2 regions of the Streptomyces sp. NPDC004266 genome follow, and region 2 is predicted to be linked to the other one. Evidence: predicted binding sites of a transcription regulator. Region 2 holds the regulator's gene; the other holds the start of a gene.
What was found. Region 2 encodes HrcA, which represses chaperone genes, less so after heat shock. Its sites were predicted from a motif close to TTNGCACTCNGNNNNNCNGAGTGCNAA; they were not measured.
Positions count from the first base shown of each region.

Region 1 (9,908 bases), on a different contig from region 2:
GCCGGCAGGACGACGCTGACCTTCGTGTTCCGCTTGGCGGCGAGGATCCGCTCCAGCGGCCGGTCCGCCACGGACCAGGACCGCCGGCCCAGCCAGCGCTCCACCTCTTCCAGCACGTGATCTCCATCTCGCGGTTCGGACGGCCGGTTCAAGCGTCCGGGCCTTCGGTTACAGTCTTGAACAACGCGGATGCCCGATGCACGTCGGGGTGCCGACCGCGTCGGAGCGCAGGAACGAAAGTCCACCGCGCTTCACAATCGAATACCGCTCATCCAGAGGGGCAGAGGGAAACGGCCCGTTGAAGCCCCGGCAACCCTCCAGTCGGTCATTACTCGTCCTCCAGCGAGGTCCCCGGCTAGGGAAGGTGCCAAATCCGTCTCATGGCGAAAAATTCGCCAATGGGAAAGATGAGGAGAAAGGGCCTCGCCTCCATGGCTGTACAGACCGCTACCCCCACCACCGTCGACCTCGGTCCCGCGTCCGGGCTCTCCTGTCGCGAATGCGGTGAGCACTTCCCGCTCGGCCCGATCTTCGCCTGCGAGCTCTGTTTCGGACCGCTCGAGGTCGCGTACGACCTTCCCACCGGCGACCCCGAGGCGCTGCGCAAGCAGATCGAGGCCGGCCCCGCCAACATCTGGCGCTACGCCCCGCTGCTGCCCGTCCCCGCCGACGTCGCCGAGAAGCCGAACCTGAACCCCGGCTGGACCAAGCTCGTCCAGGCCGACAACCTGGCCCGCGAGATCGGCGTCGCCCCCGGCAGGCTCTTCGTCAAGGACGACTCCGGCAACCCGACCCACTCCTTCAAGGACCGGGTCGTCGCCCAGGCCCTCGAAGCCGCCCGCGCCTTCGGCTTCACCACCCTCTCCTGCTCCTCCACCGGCAACCTGGCCGGCGCCGTCGGCGCCGCCGCCGCCCGCGCCGGCTTCCGCTCCTGCGTGTTCATCCCGCACGACCTGGAGCAGGGCAAGGTCGTCATGGCCGGTGTCTACGGCGGTGACCTGGTCGCCATCGAGGGCAACTACGACGACGTCAACCGCTTCTGCTCGGAGCTCATCGGCGACCCGCTCGGCGAGGGCTGGGGCTTCGTGAACGTCAACCTCCGCCCGTACTACGGCGAGGGCTCCAAGACGCTCGCGTACGAGATCTGCGAGCAGCTCGGCTGGGTCATCCCCGACCAGCTCGTCATCCCGATCGCCTCCGGCTCCCAGCTCACGAAGATCGACAAGGGTCTGCAGGAGCTCATCAAGCTGGGCCTCGTCGAGGACAAGCCGTACAAGATCTTCGGCGCCCAGGCCGAGGGCTGCTCCCCGGTCTCCGCCGCCTTCAAGGCCGGTCACGACGTCGTCCGGCCGCAGAAGCCGAACACCATCGCCAAGTCGCTCGCCATCGGGAACCCGGCCGACGGCCCCTACGTCCTCGACATCGCCCGCCGGACCGGCGGCGCCGTGGAGGACGTGAACGACGAGCAGGTCGTGGACGCGATCAAGCTCCTCGCCCAGACCGAGGGCGTCTTCGCGGAGACCGCCGGCGGCGTCACCGTCGGCGTCACCAGGAAGCTCGTCGAGGCGGGTCTGATCGACCCGAACCTCACCACCGTCGTCCTCAACACCGGCGACGGACTCAAGACCCTGGACGCGGTGGCCGACACCTCTCAGGCGACCGCCACCATCCGCCCGAGCCTGGACGCGTTCCGCGACGCCGGCCTGGCGCTCTGAAAGGTTACGAACACATGGCCGTGAACGTCCGCATCCCCACCATCCTCCGCACCTACACGGGCGGTCAGTCCGAGGTCCAGGCCGAGGGCGCGACCCTCGCCGAGGTCATCGCGGACCTGGAGAAGAACCACACGGGCATCGCCGCCCGCGTCCTGGACGACCAGGGCAAGCTGCGCCGCTTCGTCAACGTCTACGTGAACGACGACGACGTGCGCTTCGAGCAGGGCCTGGAGACGGCCACCCCGGCCGGCGCGGGCGTCTCGATCATCCCGGCCGTCGCCGGCGGCTGCTGAGCCGCGGTCGAGCCTTACCGGTCAGTACGAATTGCCCCTTCCGCGCGAAAAGCGGAAGGGGCAATTCTGCATGGTTGAGCGCGGTAGAGTTGGGGAAGTCCCCTCCGCTGCTCATGCCAGGCGCATATGAGAATGCGTCTCCGCCCGACTAGATGCAGCCAAAGTGTGTGCGCGTTGTGTACCTTCTGCGCGCTTTGCCGGGCCCGACTTGCCCCGTGATCCAGGGGATTCTCCCCAATTCCCCTTTCGGTCGCGCCCAGAATTCTCGGTCGAATGACCTGTTGCAGAGGGCAGTTGGGCAGATACATTCAGCCGCGGTCGACGCGTTCCGGCGCAGAGGTCTGACCCGGGTCCGCGAAGTGCGGGTCCCGCGCAAGGGCCAGTAATAGGGGAGTTAGGCATGGCTCAGGGCACCGTCAAGTGGTTCAACGCGGAGAAGGGCTACGGCTTCATCGCGGTAGACGGTGGTGCGGATGTTTTCGTCCACTACAGCGCGATCCAGATGGATGGCTACCGCAGCCTCGAAGAGGGCCAGCGGGTCGAGTTCGAGATCTCGCAGGGCCAGAAGGGTCCGCAGGCGGACATGGTCAAGCTCGCCGTCTGAGCGCGGCGCGATCGGCCGACGACGCAACGCCGTCGAGGGGTCCGCATCCCTGAGGGGATGCGGACCCCTCGCGCGTTCCCGCCCCCGCCCCGCTCCCGCCCGCCCGGGCCCTCCTTGATCGACGTCCCGGTCGACCTCCCGAAACGCGAGAGTCGCTTGCACTCTCATAGGGCGAGTGCTAATCATTGGCGTTAGCACTCGGAAGGTGAGAGTGCTACGAGGATCGGGCAGACGAGGTCGCCGGCCGGGTGGGGCAAGGAACCACGCGGAGTCGCGGAGGCCGTCCGTCGCGGGCGTCGGCGCGGTCCTGGAGCGTTATCCACCCCATGTCCGGGAGGACCACTTCACATGGCCAAGATCATCGCGTTCGACGAGGAGGCCCGGCGCGGTCTCGAGCGCGGCATGAACCAGCTCGCTGACGCCGTCAAGGTCACCCTCGGCCCCAAGGGCCGCAACGTCGTCCTCGAGAAGAAGTGGGGCGCCCCCACGATCACCAACGATGGTGTCTCCATCGCCAAGGAGATCGAGCTCGAGGACCCGTACGAGAAGATCGGCGCCGAGCTGGTCAAGGAAGTCGCCAAGAAGACGGACGACGTCGCCGGCGACGGTACGACCACCGCCACCGTCCTCGCCCAGGCGCTCGTCCGCGAGGGCCTCCGCAACGTGGCCGCCGGTGCCAACCCGATGGCCCTCAAGCGCGGCATCGAGAAGGCCGTCGAGGCCGTCTCCGGCGCCCTGCTCGAGCAGGCGAAGGATGTCGAGACCAAGGAGCAGATCGCTTCCACGGCCTCCATCTCCGCCGCCGACACCCAGATCGGCGAGCTCATCGCCGAGGCGATGGACAAGGTCGGCAAGGAAGGCGTCATCACCGTCGAGGAGTCCCAGACCTTCGGTCTGGAGCTGGAGCTCACCGAGGGCATGCGCTTCGACAAGGGCTACATCTCGGCGTACTTCGCCACCGACATGGAGCGCATGGAGGCGTCGCTCGACGACCCGTACCTCCTGATCGTCAACTCCAAGATCTCCTCCGTGAAGGACCTCCTCCCGCTCCTGGAGAAGGTCATGCAGTCGGGCAAGCCGCTGCTGATCATCGCCGAGGACGTCGAGGGCGAGGCCCTGTCGACCCTGGTCGTCAACAAGATCCGTGGCACCTTCAAGTCCGTCGCCGTCAAGGCCCCGGGCTTCGGCGACCGCCGCAAGGCCATGCTGAACGACATCGCCATCCTCACGGGCGGCACGGTCATCTCCGAGGAGGTCGGCCTCAAGCTCGAGAACGCGGGCCTGGACCTGCTGGGCCGCGCCCGCAAGGTCGTCATCACCAAGGACGAGACCACCATCGTCGACGGTGCCGGTGACAGCGACCAGGTCGCCGGTCGCGTGAACCAGATCCGCGCCGAGATCGAGAACTCCGACTCGGACTACGACCGCGAGAAGCTCCAGGAGCGCCTCGCGAAGCTGGCCGGCGGCGTGGCCGTCATCAAGGCCGGTGCCGCGACCGAGGTCGAGCTCAAGGAGCGCAAGCACCGCATCGAGGACGCCGTTCGCAACGCGAAGGCGGCCGTCGAGGAGGGCATCGTCGCCGGCGGTGGCGTGGCCCTGCTCCAGGCGTCGAACGTCTTCGAGAAGCTCGAGGCCGACCTGGCGGGCGACGAGGCCACCGGTGCCAACATCGTCAAGCTGGCCCTCGAGGCCCCGCTGAAGCAGATCGCCGTCAACGCCGGCCTCGAGGGCGGCGTCGTGGCGGAGAAGGTCCGCAACCTGCCCGTCGGCCACGGCCTGAACGCCGCGACCAACGAGTACGTCGACCTCATCGCCGAGGGCATCATCGACCCGGCCAAGGTCACGCGCTCCGCGCTGCAGAACGCCGCGTCGATCGCCGCGCTGTTCCTCACCACCGAGGCCGTCATCGCCGACAAGCCGGAGAAGGCCGCCGCGCCGGCCGGCGGCGGCATGCCGGGCGGTGACATGGACTTCTGATCCTGACGGATCGGCTGTCCATCGCTGAACGCGAACGAGGGCGGCACCCCCTGGTGGGGGTGCCGCCCTCGGGCGTTCCGCCGTCCTGCGGGAGGACTCAGCGCACGTCGACGTAATCGGCCCACGGGGCCGGCGAGTGGAAGTGCGTGGAGTCGCCCCAGTACCGGATGCGCCAGCTGCCGTCCACGGACGCCTTCGCCTTCAGCGAGATCTCCCCGTGCGCCCCGGTCCGGCCCGTGGCGACCTGACGCCAGGTCGTCGTGCCCTTCGCCTGGAACTGCAGCGCGACCGGCGCGTAGCCGTACACCCGCCAGGCACCGCCCGTGTAGTGCTGGAGCGTGCCCGTCGCGGTGACGTACGCGCCCTTGGCGACCGGCTCCGGGCCGGCGTTCATCCCCGCGATCCGCGTGGGCGTGCGGACGAGGCGGAAGACCCGGCTGACGGACTCGGCGTACTCGTCGGTCGTCAGGTGCCGGACGCGGAAGTAGCCGCCGTTGCTGGTGGCCCCGGCGTAGAACGTCGTCCAGTAGTCGGCGGACGCCGTCGCGGCGGACAGCTTCCGCCAGCCGGTCCTTCCGTCGGCCGACTGCTCCAGCTGGACGTACTGGGTGGTCGAGGTGCTGCGCGAGTACACCGAGTACCGGGGCCGGAAGACGCCCGTCACCCAGACCTTCGAGTCGGCCGTGAGACCGCCGCCGACCAGGTCGATGCGGGACTCCCACGGCACGGCGACGGCGCCGCCGCGCTCGGCGAAGTTCAGGTACGGGTCGACGGACGAGACCCGCCAGTACTCGCCGTACTGCACGCCCGCGGCGGCGACGAGCCGCGCCGAGAAGCGGCCGTCGGCGTCGGTGTAGACCGTCTTCCCGTACGGGGTGCCGTAGTCGTAGGAGCCGAGGGACACGAGGACCGGCTGGTCGGCGAGCGGGGCGCCCGCCGCGCCCGGGTCGGTCATCCGGCCGCTGACGGTGACGGTCTCGCCGCTGAGCGCCCGCTTCTTGTCCGCGGCGGCGGTGACCGTCACCGTACGGGGCTTGACGTCGGTCACGTAGCGGTACTGCTCGTCGGAGCCGTGCACCTCGGCGCTGTCCTCGGAGAAGACGGCCTTGAGCTGTGTGCCCCAGCCGGGCGTGGCCACGGCGAGCGGACCGCCGACGTAGGCGCCCGTGTCGTCGGTGACCGCCGTCGTCGGGGAGCCCGGCGTCGAGCCCACGGGCTCGACGGTGACCGTGCGGCCGGACAGCGGCACGGCGTCGCCGGAGCCGGGCTGGATGCCGACCAGCGTGCCCTGCGGGTGGGCGTTCCGGTCGTCCCAGGCGGGGGTGCCGACGCCGAAGGTGAGCTGGGGCCGCAGCCGGAAGTCGAGCGTTCCGGCGCCGGTGCGGGTGGACGTGTTGCCCAGCGAGTCGGTGGCCGTGACGTCGATGGCGTACGTGCCGAGCGCCGGGATGGTGCCGCCGTCCTCGGTGAGCTTGAGCGCGGCCTCGGCGGGCACGAGGAAGCGGCCCGCGAGGTACGGGTCCCAGGTGTTGCCGGGGGCCAGGGCGGGGATCTCGGCGAGGACGGTGTCGCCCTGCCGGATCCGGGCCGAGACCTGGGTGACCTTGGCCTGCGGGGCGTCGGTCCAGGCGGCCACCTTGAAGGTGCCGCGCTGGCCGTCGTCGGTGACGGCCGTTCCGATGCCGATCGGGCCGGGTGCGGCCGGCGCCTCCTCCGCGAGGGCGGGGAGGGCGGCGGCGGACAGCGCGGCGGCGGTCAGCGCCGCGACCAGGGAGAGGCGGGGGCGGAGGTCAGCGCGCATCGATGTACTTCGCATTCGTCTCGCTGTAGAAGTAGCCGGCCGGAGGCTGCAGGCCCATGACCCAGTAGCCGTCCTCGTAGGCGGTGGCGCGGTAGCTGAAGTTGCCGTAGGCGTTGGTGGTGATGCTCTTGGTGACCCAGTACCACCGGGTGTCGCCCTTGGGCTTGAGGTACAGCGTCAGCCGCGCGCCCGGGTAGGCCTTCCAGACGCCGTTGACCTTGCGCTGGACGGTGCCGGAGACGGTCATCCTGCCGTTCAGCACGGGCCGGGTGGGGCTGATGGTGAAGGCGGAGAAGCGGGTCTCGTAGCGGGCGAGGTGGATGCTCGCGCCCGCCTTGGCGACGAGCTGGTCCGTCACCGGGTGGTGGACCCGGTAGCGGGCGTCGGTGTAGCCCCAGGCGGACAGGTTGTACCCCCCGCAGTAGGGGGCGGTGCCGGAGCGCAGGGTGCCCCAGGTGCGCCCGCCGTCGCGGGAGTACTGGAGGACGACCGGCTGGGTCTCGTAGCAGTTGCCGCCGAGGGAGCCGGTGGCGGTGACCTTGCCGTACTCGTCCAGGGTGATCCGGTACGAGGAGTACGAGAACGGCTGCGGGACGGCGATGTCGTTCCGGTCGTACGGACGGGAGTCGTTCGCGTAGTACGGCGACGGGCGCAGCGCGGTGTAGATGGCGTCGGTGCCGTAGTACGGCCGTACGTTCAGGGAGAAGGTGCCGTCCGCGGCGGCGGTGACGCCGCCCAGCGAGGTCGGCGTGGTGGCGAAGGTGGGCTGGGCGCCGCCGGAGGCGACGACGGGAGCGCCGGCGAAGGGCTTCCAGCCGTCCGGGGTGAGCCGCTCGACCCGCCCGGTCACGAGGACGTCGGTCCCGGCCAGGACGCGGTACCTGTCGACGTTCGAGCTGATCCGGTAGACGACGGTCGCGTCGATCCCGAAGGTCGGCACGGCCGTGGCGCGGTCGGGGTCGAGGTCGGTGCCCGCCGTGAGCACGGTGGCCGTGCCGTTCTGGAGGGAACCGTTGGGCGTGACGGGCAGCGCGAACGTGCCGTCGGCGCGCACGAGGGCGTCGGCGGTGAGGGTGCGGTGGGTGATGCCGCTGTCCTCGACGGGAAGCGAGAGCCGCACCTTCGTGCCCTCGGGGGCGGTGGTCCGCTCGCCGGTGGACGGGTCCCACAGGGTGGTGGTGCCGGAGAGCACGACCGTGCGGTGGTCCCAGTCCGTCGAGGGACGGTCGAAGGAGATCTTCCCGACGCCGACGTGCTTGTGGTGGCCGTAGGTGCCGCCGGTCCACTGCTTGGTGGTCTCGTCGGGGAGGCGGTAGTCGACCCGGACCGGGTAGTCGCCGAGGGCGGTGCCCTGGGGCAGGGCGAGCGGTTCCTTCGTCGTCACCCAGCTGCCGGACGGGGTCACCTCCTCCGTGGAGGCGAGGACGGCGGCGTCGGGAGCGGTGGAGGCCAGGACGCTGACCTTCACCCAGAGGGCGGTGGAGGGCAGCGTGACGGTGTAGCGTCCGCTGTCCTCGGTGATGCCGGTGATGTTCGTCCAGTCGGCGTGGGCCGCCGGGGCGTGGATGGCGGCGGGCACGGTGACGCCCGCCGAGAGTGCGAGAACGGCTGCGGCACGCACGAGGGCGTGCGGGAGCCTGCGCGTCGAGCGCGGCAAGAGGGACCCCCCACAGGTCGTGATGGCGGCTCGCATGATCGAGGCGGCCGCGTGGGAGCACCATAGCGCCAAGGTGTTGAACGCGTTCACTCGCTTTACCGGGGCGCCGGGGTGATCCTGGAATGGTCCCTTCGTGGAGGGAAAGTCCGATGGTCACCCTTCTGACGACACCGGCCGACCGCGAGTTGGTCGTCACGCGCACCTTCGACGCCCCGCCGGGCCGCGTCTGGGAGGCCTGGACGCGGCCCGAGCACGTGCGGGAGTGGTACGGGGGAGCCGGGCTGACCATGTCCGTCGTCGACATCGACCTGCGGGCGGGCGGCGCCTGGCGCTGGGGCCAGACCGGGCCGGGCGGTCAGGAGATCGTCTTCTCCGGCACGTACGAGGACGTCGTCCCGGTGGAGCGGCTCGACTACACGGAGGTCTTCGAGCAGATGCCGGACGCCGGGCCCGTCCGCGTGACCCTCACCTTCGACGCGACCCCCGACGGCGGCACGGCCCTGACCAGCACCTCCTTCTGGCCCTCGAACGAGATCAGGGACCAGGCGCTGGCGGCGGGCATGGAGGCGGGGGTGAGGGAGCAGTACGACCGGCTGGCGGAGCACCTGGACGGGATGGGGTGAGTCAGCGGCGGGGTCGGCGCCGGAAGAGGGCCGTCCAGAGGAAGGGCTCGCCGAAGACCGGGGAGTCGGAGGGTTCGTCGCGCATGCGGCGGAGTTCGATCTCCGTGAGGCCGGTCTCCGTCGGGCCGCCGAAGATCGTGCGGAGCGAGGCGTCGGTGTAGGCGAGGCCGCCGTGCAGCCCGCCCTCGCGGTAGAAGTCGGCGTCCGGGAGTTCGGAGCCCATGCCGCCCTCGCCGGCCGCGAACGCGGTCAGCGCGAAGTGGCCGCCGGGGGCGAGGGCACGGTCGAGGAGGGCGAGGTAGCTGACACGGCGGTGCGGGGGCAGGTGGTGGAAGCAGCCGGAGTCGTAGACGAGGTCGTACGGGCCGTCGAGGGCGGCGGTGAAGGCGTCGCCGCACACGAACCGGATGTTCTCGGCGCCCGCCTCGGCGGCCCGTTCCCCGGCCCAGGCGATCGCGGTGGGCGAGAGGTCGACCGCGGTCACGTCGAAGCCGAGGGAGGCGAGGTGGAGCGCGTTCCGGCCGGGCCCGCAGCCGAGGTCGAGCACCCGGCCGCCGGCCGGGAGCAGGCCCTGCTCGACGTACGACACGAGGTTCTCGTCGGGCTTGGCGACGAAGAACGGCACCGGCTTGTCCCGGTCCGCGTAGAACCCGTCCCACCACTCGGCCCCGCCCTCCGTCCACCGGTCGGCGCCGGGCGAGAACAGGCCGTCGAGCAGGGTGAGTACGTCGTCGACGGTGCGGATGGTGCGGTCGGTCTGGCTCATGTGGATCTCCCCTCCGAGTCCCCCAAGAATACGGGGAGTTGAGGCGAAACCCCAGGTCAGAGATGGTGTACGGACCGGCCGTGCGGGGGCTGTGCGGCTTGTGGGCGGGCGGGCCTCCCCCTGGGGGCAGGGGGGGTGCGCGGACCCCGGAAGGCCGCCTCCAGGCCCGGGAAGGGGCACTTCCGGCGGTCGCCGGGGGGCCTTTTCCGCCCGTCTCCCGAAGTCGAGTTGAACGGGTTCGAAATTGCCTCCCCGTGGGGGCGGAGCTCTGTTAGGGTCGGCCTGCTCGCGCGGGGGACGAGAGGCGTGACCACGAGGCCCCTTCCCCGCGCCGTAAGCCCTGGGGAGGGACTTCCACGTGATCAACCCGTTGTCTCGACGGCCGCGTCGTCGCGCGCTCGGCCGCATCGCACTCGCCGTCACCCTCGCGGTGACGGCCGGTGCCGGCGCCACCGTGGGGGCGGTGGCGGCC
Region 1 is NZ_JBIAMM010000003.1:486,027-495,934, reverse strand. It holds gene ACFYUZ_RS10315 (glucosyl-3-phosphoglycerate synthase) at 1-116, opposite strand, end outside; SAM riboswitch class I at 266-414, shown strand; gene thrC (threonine synthase) at 408-1,715, shown strand; gene ACFYUZ_RS10305 (MoaD/ThiS family protein) at 1,730-2,008, shown strand; gene ACFYUZ_RS10300 (cold-shock protein) at 2,409-2,612, shown strand; gene groL (chaperonin GroEL) at 2,961-4,589, shown strand; gene ACFYUZ_RS10290 (hypothetical protein) at 4,687-6,390, opposite strand; gene ACFYUZ_RS10285 (hypothetical protein) at 6,380-8,011, opposite strand; gene ACFYUZ_RS10280 (SRPBCC domain-containing protein) at 8,197-8,670, shown strand; gene ACFYUZ_RS10275 (class I SAM-dependent methyltransferase) at 8,672-9,436, opposite strand; gene ACFYUZ_RS10270 (FG-GAP-like repeat-containing protein) at 9,795-9,908, shown strand, end outside.
Region 1: the regulator HrcA is predicted to act here: its motif matches at 2,768-2,794, upstream of groL (chaperonin GroEL).

Region 2 (9,908 bases):
GCGCTCGCTGGCCGCCTGCGAGGGCACGATCCTGCTCGTGGACGCGGCACAGGGCATCGAGGCGCAGACCCTCGCGAACCTGTACCTCGCGATGGAGAACGACCTCACGATCGTCCCGGTCCTCAACAAGATCGACCTGCCGGCCGCCCAGCCCGAGAAGTTCGCCGACGAGCTGGCCAACCTCATCGGCTGCCAGCCGGAGGACGTCCTCAAGGTCTCCGCGAAGACGGGCATGGGCGTCGAGGCGCTGCTCGACCGCGTCGTGCAGGACATCCCGGCCCCGGTCGGCGTCGCCGACGCGCCCGCCCGCGCGATGATCTTCGACTCCGTGTACGACTCGTACCGGGGCGTCGTGACCTATGTGCGTGTCGTCGACGGACAGCTCAACAAGCGCGAGCGCATCCGGATGATGTCGACCGGCGCCACCCACGAGCTCCTGGAGATCGGCGTCTCCTCGCCCGAGATGACCTCGTCCGACGGTCTCGGCGTCGGCGAGGTGGGCTACCTCATCACCGGTGTGAAGGACGTCCGCCAGTCCAAGGTCGGTGACACGATCACCTCCCTGAACCAGGGTGCCACCGAACCCCTCGGCGGTTACAAGGACCCGAAGCCGATGGTCTTCTCGGGCCTCTACCCGCTGGACGGCTCGGAGTACCCGGACCTCCGCGAGGCCCTCGACAAGCTCCAGCTCAACGACGCCGCGCTGGTCTACGAGCCGGAGACCTCCGCCGCCCTCGGCTTCGGCTTCCGCGTCGGCTTCCTCGGCCTCCTCCACCTCGACGTGATCCGTGAGCGGCTGGAGCGCGAGTTCGGGCTCGACCTGATCGCCACCGCCCCCAACGTGGTCTACCGCGTGGTCATGGAGGACGGCAGCGAGCACACGGTCACGAACCCGAGCGAGTTCCCCGAGGGCAAGATCAGCGACGTGTTCGAGCCCGTCGTGCGCGCCACGATCCTCGCCCCGAGCGAGTTCATCGGCGCGATCATGGAGCTCTGCCAGACCCGTCGCGGCACCCTGATCGGCATGGACTACCTCTCCGAGGACCGGGTCGAGATCCGCTACACCCTGCCCCTCGCCGAGATCGTCTTCGACTTCTTCGACCAGCTGAAGTCCAAGACGCGCGGTTACGCCTCCCTCGACTACGAGCCCACCGGCGAGCAGGCCTCCAGCCTGGTCAAGGTCGACATCCTGCTGCACGGCGACAAGGTGGACGCCTTCTCGGCCGTCACCCACAAGGACGCCGCGTACGCCTACGGTGTCCGGCTCGTCGCGAAGCTGCGCGAGCTCATCCCCCGGCAGGCCTTCGAGGTGCCGATCCAGGCCGCCATCGGCTCCCGGGTCATCGCCCGCGAGACCATCCGCGCCATCCGGAAGGACGTCCTCGCCAAGTGCTACGGCGGTGACATCTCCCGTAAGCGGAAGCTGCTGGAGAAGCAGAAGGAAGGCAAGAAGCGCATGAAGATGGTCGGCTCGGTGGAGGTGCCGCAGGAGGCCTTCATCGCCGTCCTGTCGAGCGACGAGTCCTCCGGCAAGAAGAAGTAGTCGGGGCGTCCGCAGTAGCTGCCCCGTGCAACGAACGGGCCCACGCGCCAGGTGCGCGTGGGCCCGTTCGCCGTAGCCCGGGTGGGCCCGTTCGTTATGAAGCGACGCCCTGCAGGGCCTTACGCGCCGGTCCTCGGGCCTTTACTCTGATCCCGGCTCGAAGGTTACTCGCCAGTTAGTTACGAACCACCAGCAGGCACCGCCGCCGCCCGGAGGACGTCGTGAGCGACACACAGACCCAGATCGAGAACCGGCCGCCCTCCGTGGCGACCCTCTTCCTTGAGCGCGTCGAGCGGACCCCGGACGCGGAGGCCTACCGCTACCCGGTCCCCGCCGCCTCCGGCGCCGGCCCGGACGACTGGAAGTCGCTCAGCTGGGGGCAGGCCGCCGAGCGGGTCTACGCGATCGCCGCCGGCCTCGTCGACCTCGGCGTCCAGGCCGAGGAGCGCGTCGCCCTCGCCTCCTCCACCCGGGTGGAGTGGATCCTCTCCGACCTCGGCGTGATGTGCGCGGGCGCCGCGACCACCACGGTCTACCCGCAGACCAACGCCGAGGAGTCGGCGTTCATCCTCTCCGACTCCGAGTCGAGGGTCCTCATCGCCGAGGACGCGGCCCAGCTGGCCAAGGCCGTCGAGCGCCGCGCCGAGCTGCCGAACCTCCACCACGTGGTCGTCATCGACGCCACCGGCGTGGAGAGCGACGGCGAGTTCGTCCTCACGCTCGCCGAGCTCGAGGCGCGGGGCAAGGCCCATCTGGTGGAGCACCCCGAGGCGGTCAAGGAGCGGGTCGCGGCGATCACCTCCACGCAGCTCGCCACCCTCATCTACACCTCCGGCACCACCGGCCGCCCCAAGGGCGTCCGCCTCCCGCACGACAACTGGTCGTACATGGCCAAGGCCATCGCCGCCACCGGCCTCGTCACCCAGGACGACGTCCAGTACCTGTGGCTGCCGCTCGCCCACGTCTTCGGCAAGGTCCTCACCTCGGGCCAGATCGAGGTCGGTCACGTCACCGCCGTCGACGGCCGCGTCGACAAGATCATCGAGAACCTGCCGGTCGTCCAGCCGACCTACATGGCGGCCGTGCCCCGCATCTTCGAGAAGGTCTACAACGGGGTCGCGGCCAAGGCCCGCGCGGGCGGCGGCGCCAAGTACAAGATCTTCCAGTGGGCGGCCGACGTCGCCCGCGAGTACGCCAAGGCCACCCAGGACAACTTCCGCCGCACCGGCACCGCCTCCGCGCCCTTCGGCCTCTCCGCGAAGCACAAGGTCGCCGACGCGCTCGTCTACGCCAAGATCCGCGAGGCCTTCGGCGGCAACCTGCGCGCCTGCGTCTCCGGCTCGGCCGCCCTCGCCCCCGAGATCGGCTACTTCTTCGCCGGCGCCGGCATCCACATCCTGGAGGGCTACGGCCTCACCGAGTCCTCCGCCGCCTCCTTCGTCAACCCGGGCGAGGCCTACCGCACCGGCACCGTCGGCAAGCCGCTCCCCGGCACCGAGGTCCGGATCGCCGACGACGGCGAGATCCTGCTGCGCGGCCCCGGCATCATGGAGGGCTACCACGGCCTGCCGGAGAAGACCTCCGAGGTCCTGGAGTCCGACGGCTGGTTCCACACCGGCGACATCGGCGAGCTGTCCGCCGACGGCTACCTCCGGATCACCGACCGGAAGAAGGACCTGATCAAGACGTCCGGCGGCAAGTACATCGCGCCGGCCGAGGTCGAGGGCCAGTTCAAGGCCGTCTGCCCGTTCGTCTCGAACATCCTCGTCCACGGCGCCGACCGGAACTTCTGCACCGCCCTCATCGCCCTCGACGAGCCCTCCCTCCTCGGCTGGGCCGCCGAGCACGACCTCGGTGGCAAGTCGTACGCGGAGGTCGTCGCCGACCCGCGGACCGAGAAGCTGATCCAGGGCTACGTCGACCGGCTCAACGAGGGCCTCCAGCGCTGGCAGACGATCAAGAAGTTCCGTCTGCTGCCGCGCGACCTCGACATCGAGCACGGCGAGCTCACCCCGTCCCTGAAGCTGAAGCGGCCGGTCGTCGAGCGGGAGTACAAGGACCTCATCGAGGAGATGTACGCGGGGTCGCGGGAGGCCTGAGCGACGACGCGGGACCTTCACCCGGGCAGTACGGGACAATGGGGCTCATGCCTTCCGTACTGCCCGATGGTGAGTCCGTTCCCGACGACGGGGCGCTGCCCCCGCACGCCCTCGAAGGGGCCGGGGAGCGGCCGCTCGGGTTCTACCTGCACGTGCCGTACTGCGCGACCCGCTGCGGCTACTGCGACTTCAACACGTACACGGCGAGCGAGCTGCGCGGTACGGGCGGGGTGCTCGCCTCCCGCGACAACTACGCCGACCAGGTCGTCGAGGAGATCCGCCTCGCCCGGAAGGTCCTCGGCGACGACCCCCGGCCCGTGCGGACCGTCTTCGTCGGCGGCGGCACCCCGACGCTCCTCGCCGCCGGGGACCTCGTGCGGATGCTCGGCGCCGTCCGGGACGAGTTCGGGCTCGCGGACGACGCCGAGGTGACGACGGAGGCGAATCCGGAGTCCGTGGACCCCGCCTATCTCGCCGAGCTGCGGGAGGGGGGTTTCAACCGGATCTCCTTCGGCATGCAGAGCGCCCGGCAGCACGTCCTGAAGATCCTCGACCGCACGCACACCCCGGGGCGGCCCGAGGCGTGCGTCGGCGAGGCGCGGGCCGCCGGGTTCGAGCACGTCAACCTCGACCTCATCTACGGCACGCCCGGCGAGTCCGACGACGACTGGCGGGCCTCGCTGGAAGCGGCGATCGGCGCCGGCCCCGACCACGTGAGCGCCTACGCCCTGATCGTCGAGGAGGGCACGCAGCTCGCCCGGCGCATCCGGCGCGGCGAGGTGCCCATGACCGACGACGACGTCCACGCCGACCGCTACCTGATCGCGGACGCGGCCTTCGAGGAGGCGGGCTTCTCCTGGTACGAGGTGTCCAACTGGGCCACCTCCGAGGCCGGACGCTGCCTCCACAACGAGCTGTACTGGCGCGGCGCCGACTGGTGGGGGGCCGGCCCGGGGGCGCACTCGCACGTGGGCGGCGTCCGCTGGTGGAACGTGAAGCACCCCGGCGCGTACGCGGCGGCGCTGGCGGAGGGCCGGTCGCCCGGCGCCGGCCGGGAGATCCTCGCGGAGGAGGACCGGCGGGTGGAGCGGATCCTCCTGGAGCTGCGGCTGCGGGAGGGCGTCGAGCTGTCGATCCTCAAGCCGGCGGGACTCGCGGCGTCGCGGAAGGCGCTGGGGGAGGAGCTGCTCGACCCCGCGTCGTACGAGGCGGGGCGGGCGGTCCTGACGCTGCGGGGACGGCTGCTGGCGGACGCGGTGGTGCGGGACCTGGTGGATTAGGACGCCAGGACCAGGACCAGGACCAGGGCCAGGGCCACGGCCTGTCCGGCGGATCAGGGCCCGGACAGGGCCCAGGGGGCGAAGAGAGCCTCGCGGAGGTGGGCCCGGCGTGCCCCGGGGCCCCTGCCCGGCGTGCCCCGGGCGCCGGGCGTGCCCCCGCCCGGCGTGCCCCCGGGGCGGTGGGCACGCCCGGGGGTGTCAGTGGCTCGGCAGGTAGCGGTAGCAGTAGTTCGCCGTCTCCGGGTTGTACGCCCGCAGGGTCTCCAGCATCTTGTCGCCGGTGTTGGGCCCGACGATGCCGTCCGCCTGGGAGTCACCCAGCTTCCAGCGCTGGAAGGCGACCACGCCCCACTGCGTCCGCTCGCCCCAGATGCCGTCCTCGGCCAGGGTGACGGGGTAGGCGTTGGCCCAGTTCACCGCGATCTGGACGCACTTCACGCCCTCGCCCTGGCTGCCGTACGAGAGGTAGGGGGCGCCCGGGCGGGCACTGGCGGTGCCCGCCAGGCCCGTCACGGCGACAGCGGTGGCGGACACGAGCAGTGCGGCCCTCGTGAATGCGGGGTGGGAGAACACGGATTCCTCCGGATGACGTGACGGTGGCGGCGCGGCGGAAGGGCGGCGCCGGTGAGGACTCCGCCACGCTCGCACGGCCCCGTCCGGCGTGGCGCGGATCCGTAGTCCCGAGACGCCGGGACACCCCTGTCCCGGGACGTCGGTCCGCGTGCGGGTCGAGGGCCCGGGGCCCGGGGAGGCTGCTCCCCGGGGCCGCGCACCGCCGCCCGCGCTACGGTGCCGTCACGAAGTCGATCAGTTCCTCCACCCGGCCCAGCAGCTCCGGCTCCAGGTCCTTGTAGGAGTGGACGCGCTTGAGGATCGCCTGCCAGACCGCGCCCGTGTTGTCCGAGGGCCAGCCGAGGGCGCGGCAGACGCCCGTCTTCCAGTCCTGGCCGCGGGGGACCGCCGGCCAGGCCGGGATGCCCAGGGAGGACGGTTTCACCGCCTCCCAGACGTCGATGTACGGGTGGCCGACGACCAGGACGTCCGGTGAGGTCACCTGCGCGGCGATCCTCGACTCCTTCGAGCCCGGGACCAGGTGGTCCACCAGGACGCCGAGCCGGGCGTCCGGCCCCGGGGCGAACTCCGCGACGATCGCCGGCAGGTCGTCGACGCCCTCCAGGTACTCCACGACCACGCCCTCGATCCGCAGGTCGTCGCCCCAGACCCGCTCCACGAGCTCCGCGTCGTGGCGGCCTTCGACGTAGATCCGGCCCGCACGTGCCACGCGCGCGCGTGCGCCCGGGACCGCGATCGAGCCGGAGGCCGTGCGGGTGGGGCGCACCGGTCCGCCCGACGCCGGGCGGACCAGGGTCACGACCTTGCCCTCCAGGAGGAAGCCGCGCGGTTCCAGCGGGAAGACCCGGTGCTTGCCGAAGCGGTCCTCCAGGGTCACGGTGCCCGCCTCGCAGCGGATCACCGCCCCGCAGAAGCCCGTGGCGACCTCCTCGACGACCAGGTCGCGCTCCGCCGGGATCTCCGGGACGGGCGCCGACTTCTTCCAGGGCGGCGTCAGGTCCGGGTTGTAGCTACGCATGGGCTCAGTTCCGTCTCCTCCGTGGACGCGCGGCCGAGGCGGCGTCAGATCCTGGACGCGGCCACGCATTCGGGCGACGTTATGCCACGCCGAAGCGGCGTGCCAGTTCATCGCGCTGCGCCCGGACGAACGCGGCGTCCACCACCGCCCCGTGCCCCGGCACGTACGCCGCCTCCTCGCCGCCCAGGGCGAGCAGCCGGTCCAGGGCGTCGGGCCAGCGGGACGGGATCGCGTCCGGGCCGGCCTGCGGCTCGCCCGACTCCTCCACCAGGTCGCCGCAGAAGACGATCTCGCGCGGGCCCGGGACGCAGAGCGCCAGGTCGTGGCCCGTGTGGCCGGGGCCCACGTTCGCCAGGAGGACCTGGCGGCCGCCCAGGTCGAGCGTCCACTCGCCCGTGACCAGGTGCCGGGGGGCCACCAGGACGTCCGCCGCCTCCCTCGCCGCCCGCGGATCGACCCCCTGCCGTACCGCGTCCCCGTACAGCTCCTCCCGGGCCCTGGCGCCGTTCATGAGGTCGTCCGAGCCCACCGCGCCGAAGACCTCCGCCCCGGCGAAGGCCGCCGTGCCGAGGACGTGGTCGAAGTGGGGGTGGCTGAGTGCGATGTGCGTCACCTTTCGGCCGCCCGTGAGCGCCGCCACCTGTGCGCGCAGCTCGGCGCCCTCCGCGAGCGTGGACCCCGTGTCGTACAGCAGGACCGCCCGTGTGCCCAGGACCAGCCCCACCGTGGCGTCCCAGCCGGGCAGCCGTCGCCGGCCCACCCCGTCCTCGAGACGCTCCCATCCGTACGCTTCCCAATCCGTCTCCATGAGGCGACGCTAACCGGTGCGGGCGCCGCCTCCTTGCCAGGAGCGATGCCCGCCGCCGTACACTGACCGGGGGATCGCTGGCACTCGGACAGGGCGAGTGCCAAAAGCGGAGCAACCGGAACGACGTCGACAGCTGGAGGTGCGCCACGATGCTCAGCGAACGCAGGCTCGAGGTCCTGCGTGCCATCGTCCAGGACTACGTCGGGACGGAGGAGCCGGTCGGCTCCAAGGCGCTCACCGAGCGCCACAAGCTCGGCGTGTCGCCCGCCACCGTGCGCAACGACATGGCCGTCCTGGAGGACGAGGGGTACATCGCCCAGCCCCACACGAGCGCCGGGCGCATCCCCACCGACAAGGGCTACCGGCTCTTCGTCGACCGGCTCGCCGGCGTCAAGCCGCTGTCGACGCCCGAGCGGCGGGCCATCCACAACTTCCTCGACGGAGCCGTCGACCTCGACGACGTCGTCGGGCGTACGGTACGACTGCTCGCCCAGCTGACCCGCCAGGTCGCCGTCGTCCAGTACCCCTCGCTGACCCGCTCGACCGTCCGGCACGTGGAGCTGCTCTCGCTGGCCCCCGCCCGCCTGATGCTCGTCCTCATCACGGACACCGGCCGGGTCGAGCAGCGCGTCGTCGACTGCCCCGCGCCCTTCGGCGAGACCTCGCTCGCCGACCTGCGGGCCCGGCTCAACAGCCGGGTCGTCGGCCGCCGGTTCGCCGACGTGCCGCAGCTGGTGCAGGACCTCCCCGAGTCCTTCGAGGAGGCCGAGGACCGCGCCACGGTCTCCACCGTGCTCGCGACCCTCCTCGAAACCCTCGTCGAGGAGCACGAGGAGCGGCTGATGATCGGCGGCACCGCCAATCTCGCCCGCTTCGGACACGACTTCCCCCTGATGATCAGGCCCGTCCTGGAAGCCCTGGAGGAGCAGGTCGTGCTCCTCAAGCTGCTCGGCGAGGCCAAGGAATCGGGCATGACCGTACGCATCGGGCACGAGAACGCCCACGAGGGGCTGAGCTCCACGTCCGTCGTCTCGGTCGGCTACGGTTCGGGCGGCGAGGCAGTCGCCAAACTCGGCGTGGTCGGACCGACCCGCATGGACTACCCCGGAACGATGGGAGCGGTACGCGCAGTGGCACGTTACGTCGGACAGATCCTGGCGGAGTCGTAAGTGGCCACGGACTACTACGCCGTACTCGGCGTGCGCCGCGACGCGTCCCAGGACGAGATCAAGAAGGCCTTCCGGAGGCTCGCGCGCGAGCTGCACCCGGACGTCAATCCCGATCCGAAGACGCAAGAGCGCTTCAAGGAGATCAACGCCGCCTACGAGGTCCTCTCGGACCCGCAGAAGAAGCAGGTCTACGACCTCGGCGGCGACCCGCTCTCGGCCTCCGGCGGCGCCGGTGCGGGCGGCGGCTTCGGAGCGGGTGGCTTCGGCAACTTCTCCGACATCATGGACGCCTTCTTCGGCACGGCCTCGCAGCGCGGCCCGCGCTCGCGCACCCGCCGCGGCCAGGACGCCATGATCCGCCTGGAGATCGACCTCAACGAGGCGGCCTTCGGCACCACCAAGGACATCCAGGTCGACACGGCCGTCGTCTGCACCACCTGTTCGGGTGAGGGCGCCGCGCCCGGCACCTCCGCGCAGACCTGTGACATGTGCCGCGGCCGCGGCGAGGTCTCCCAGGTCACGCGGTCCTTCCTCGGCCAGGTCATGACCTCCCGCCCCTGCCCGCAGTGCCAGGGCTTCGGCACGGTCGTGCCCACCCCGTGCCCCGAGTGCGCCGGCGACGGGCGGGTGCGGTCCCGCCGCACGCTCACGGTCAAGATCCCGGCCGGTGTCGACAACGGCACCCGCATCCAGCTCGCGGGCGAGGGCGAGGTCGGCCCCGGCGGCGGTCCCGCCGGCGACCTGTACGTCGAGATCCACGAGACCCCGCACGAGGTCTTCCAGCGGCGCGGCGACGACCTGCACTGCACGGTCACCATCCCGATGACGGCGGGCGCGCTCGGCACCAAGGTGCCGCTGCAGACCCTCGACGGCGTCGAGGAGATCGACATCCGGCCGGGCACGCAGTCCGGCCAGTCGATCCCGCTGCACGGGCGCGGCGTCACGCACCTGCGGGGCAACGGCCGCGGCGACCTGATCGTGCACGTCGAGGTGACGACCCCGAGCAAGCTCGACGCGGAGCAGGAGCGCCTCCTGCGCGAACTGGCCAAGCTGCGCGGCGAGGAGCGGCCCACGGGGCAGTTCCAGCCGGGGCAGCAGGGGTTGTTCTCGCGGCTCAAGGACGCGTTCAACGGGCGGTAGGCGCTCGGCCGGGGGTTCCGGGGGTCGTCCCCCGGGTCGGCACGGTCAGCCGGGGCAGCAGGGGTTGTTCTCGCGGCTCAAGGACGCGTTCAACGGGCGGTAGGCGCTCGGCCGGGGGTTCCGGGGGTCGTCCCCCGGGTCGGCACGGTCAGCCGGGGCAGCAGGGGTTGTTCTCGCGGCTCAAGGACGCGTTCGACGGGCGGTAGGCCTGAGGAAGGGGCGGCACTCCGGTGCCGCCCCTTTTCCTACCGCTCCGTACGGGCATGACACGATGCCCG
Region 2 is NZ_JBIAMM010000001.1:217,001-226,908, forward strand. It holds gene lepA (translation elongation factor 4) at 1-1,543, shown strand, start outside; gene ACFYUZ_RS00910 (AMP-dependent synthetase/ligase) at 1,765-3,642, shown strand; gene hemW (radical SAM family heme chaperone HemW) at 3,690-4,922, shown strand; gene ACFYUZ_RS00920 (peptidoglycan-binding protein) at 5,121-5,456, opposite strand; gene ACFYUZ_RS00925 (DUF3097 domain-containing protein) at 5,707-6,513, opposite strand; gene ACFYUZ_RS00930 (MBL fold metallo-hydrolase) at 6,593-7,321, opposite strand; gene hrcA (heat-inducible transcriptional repressor HrcA) at 7,471-8,490, shown strand; gene dnaJ (molecular chaperone DnaJ) at 8,491-9,630, shown strand.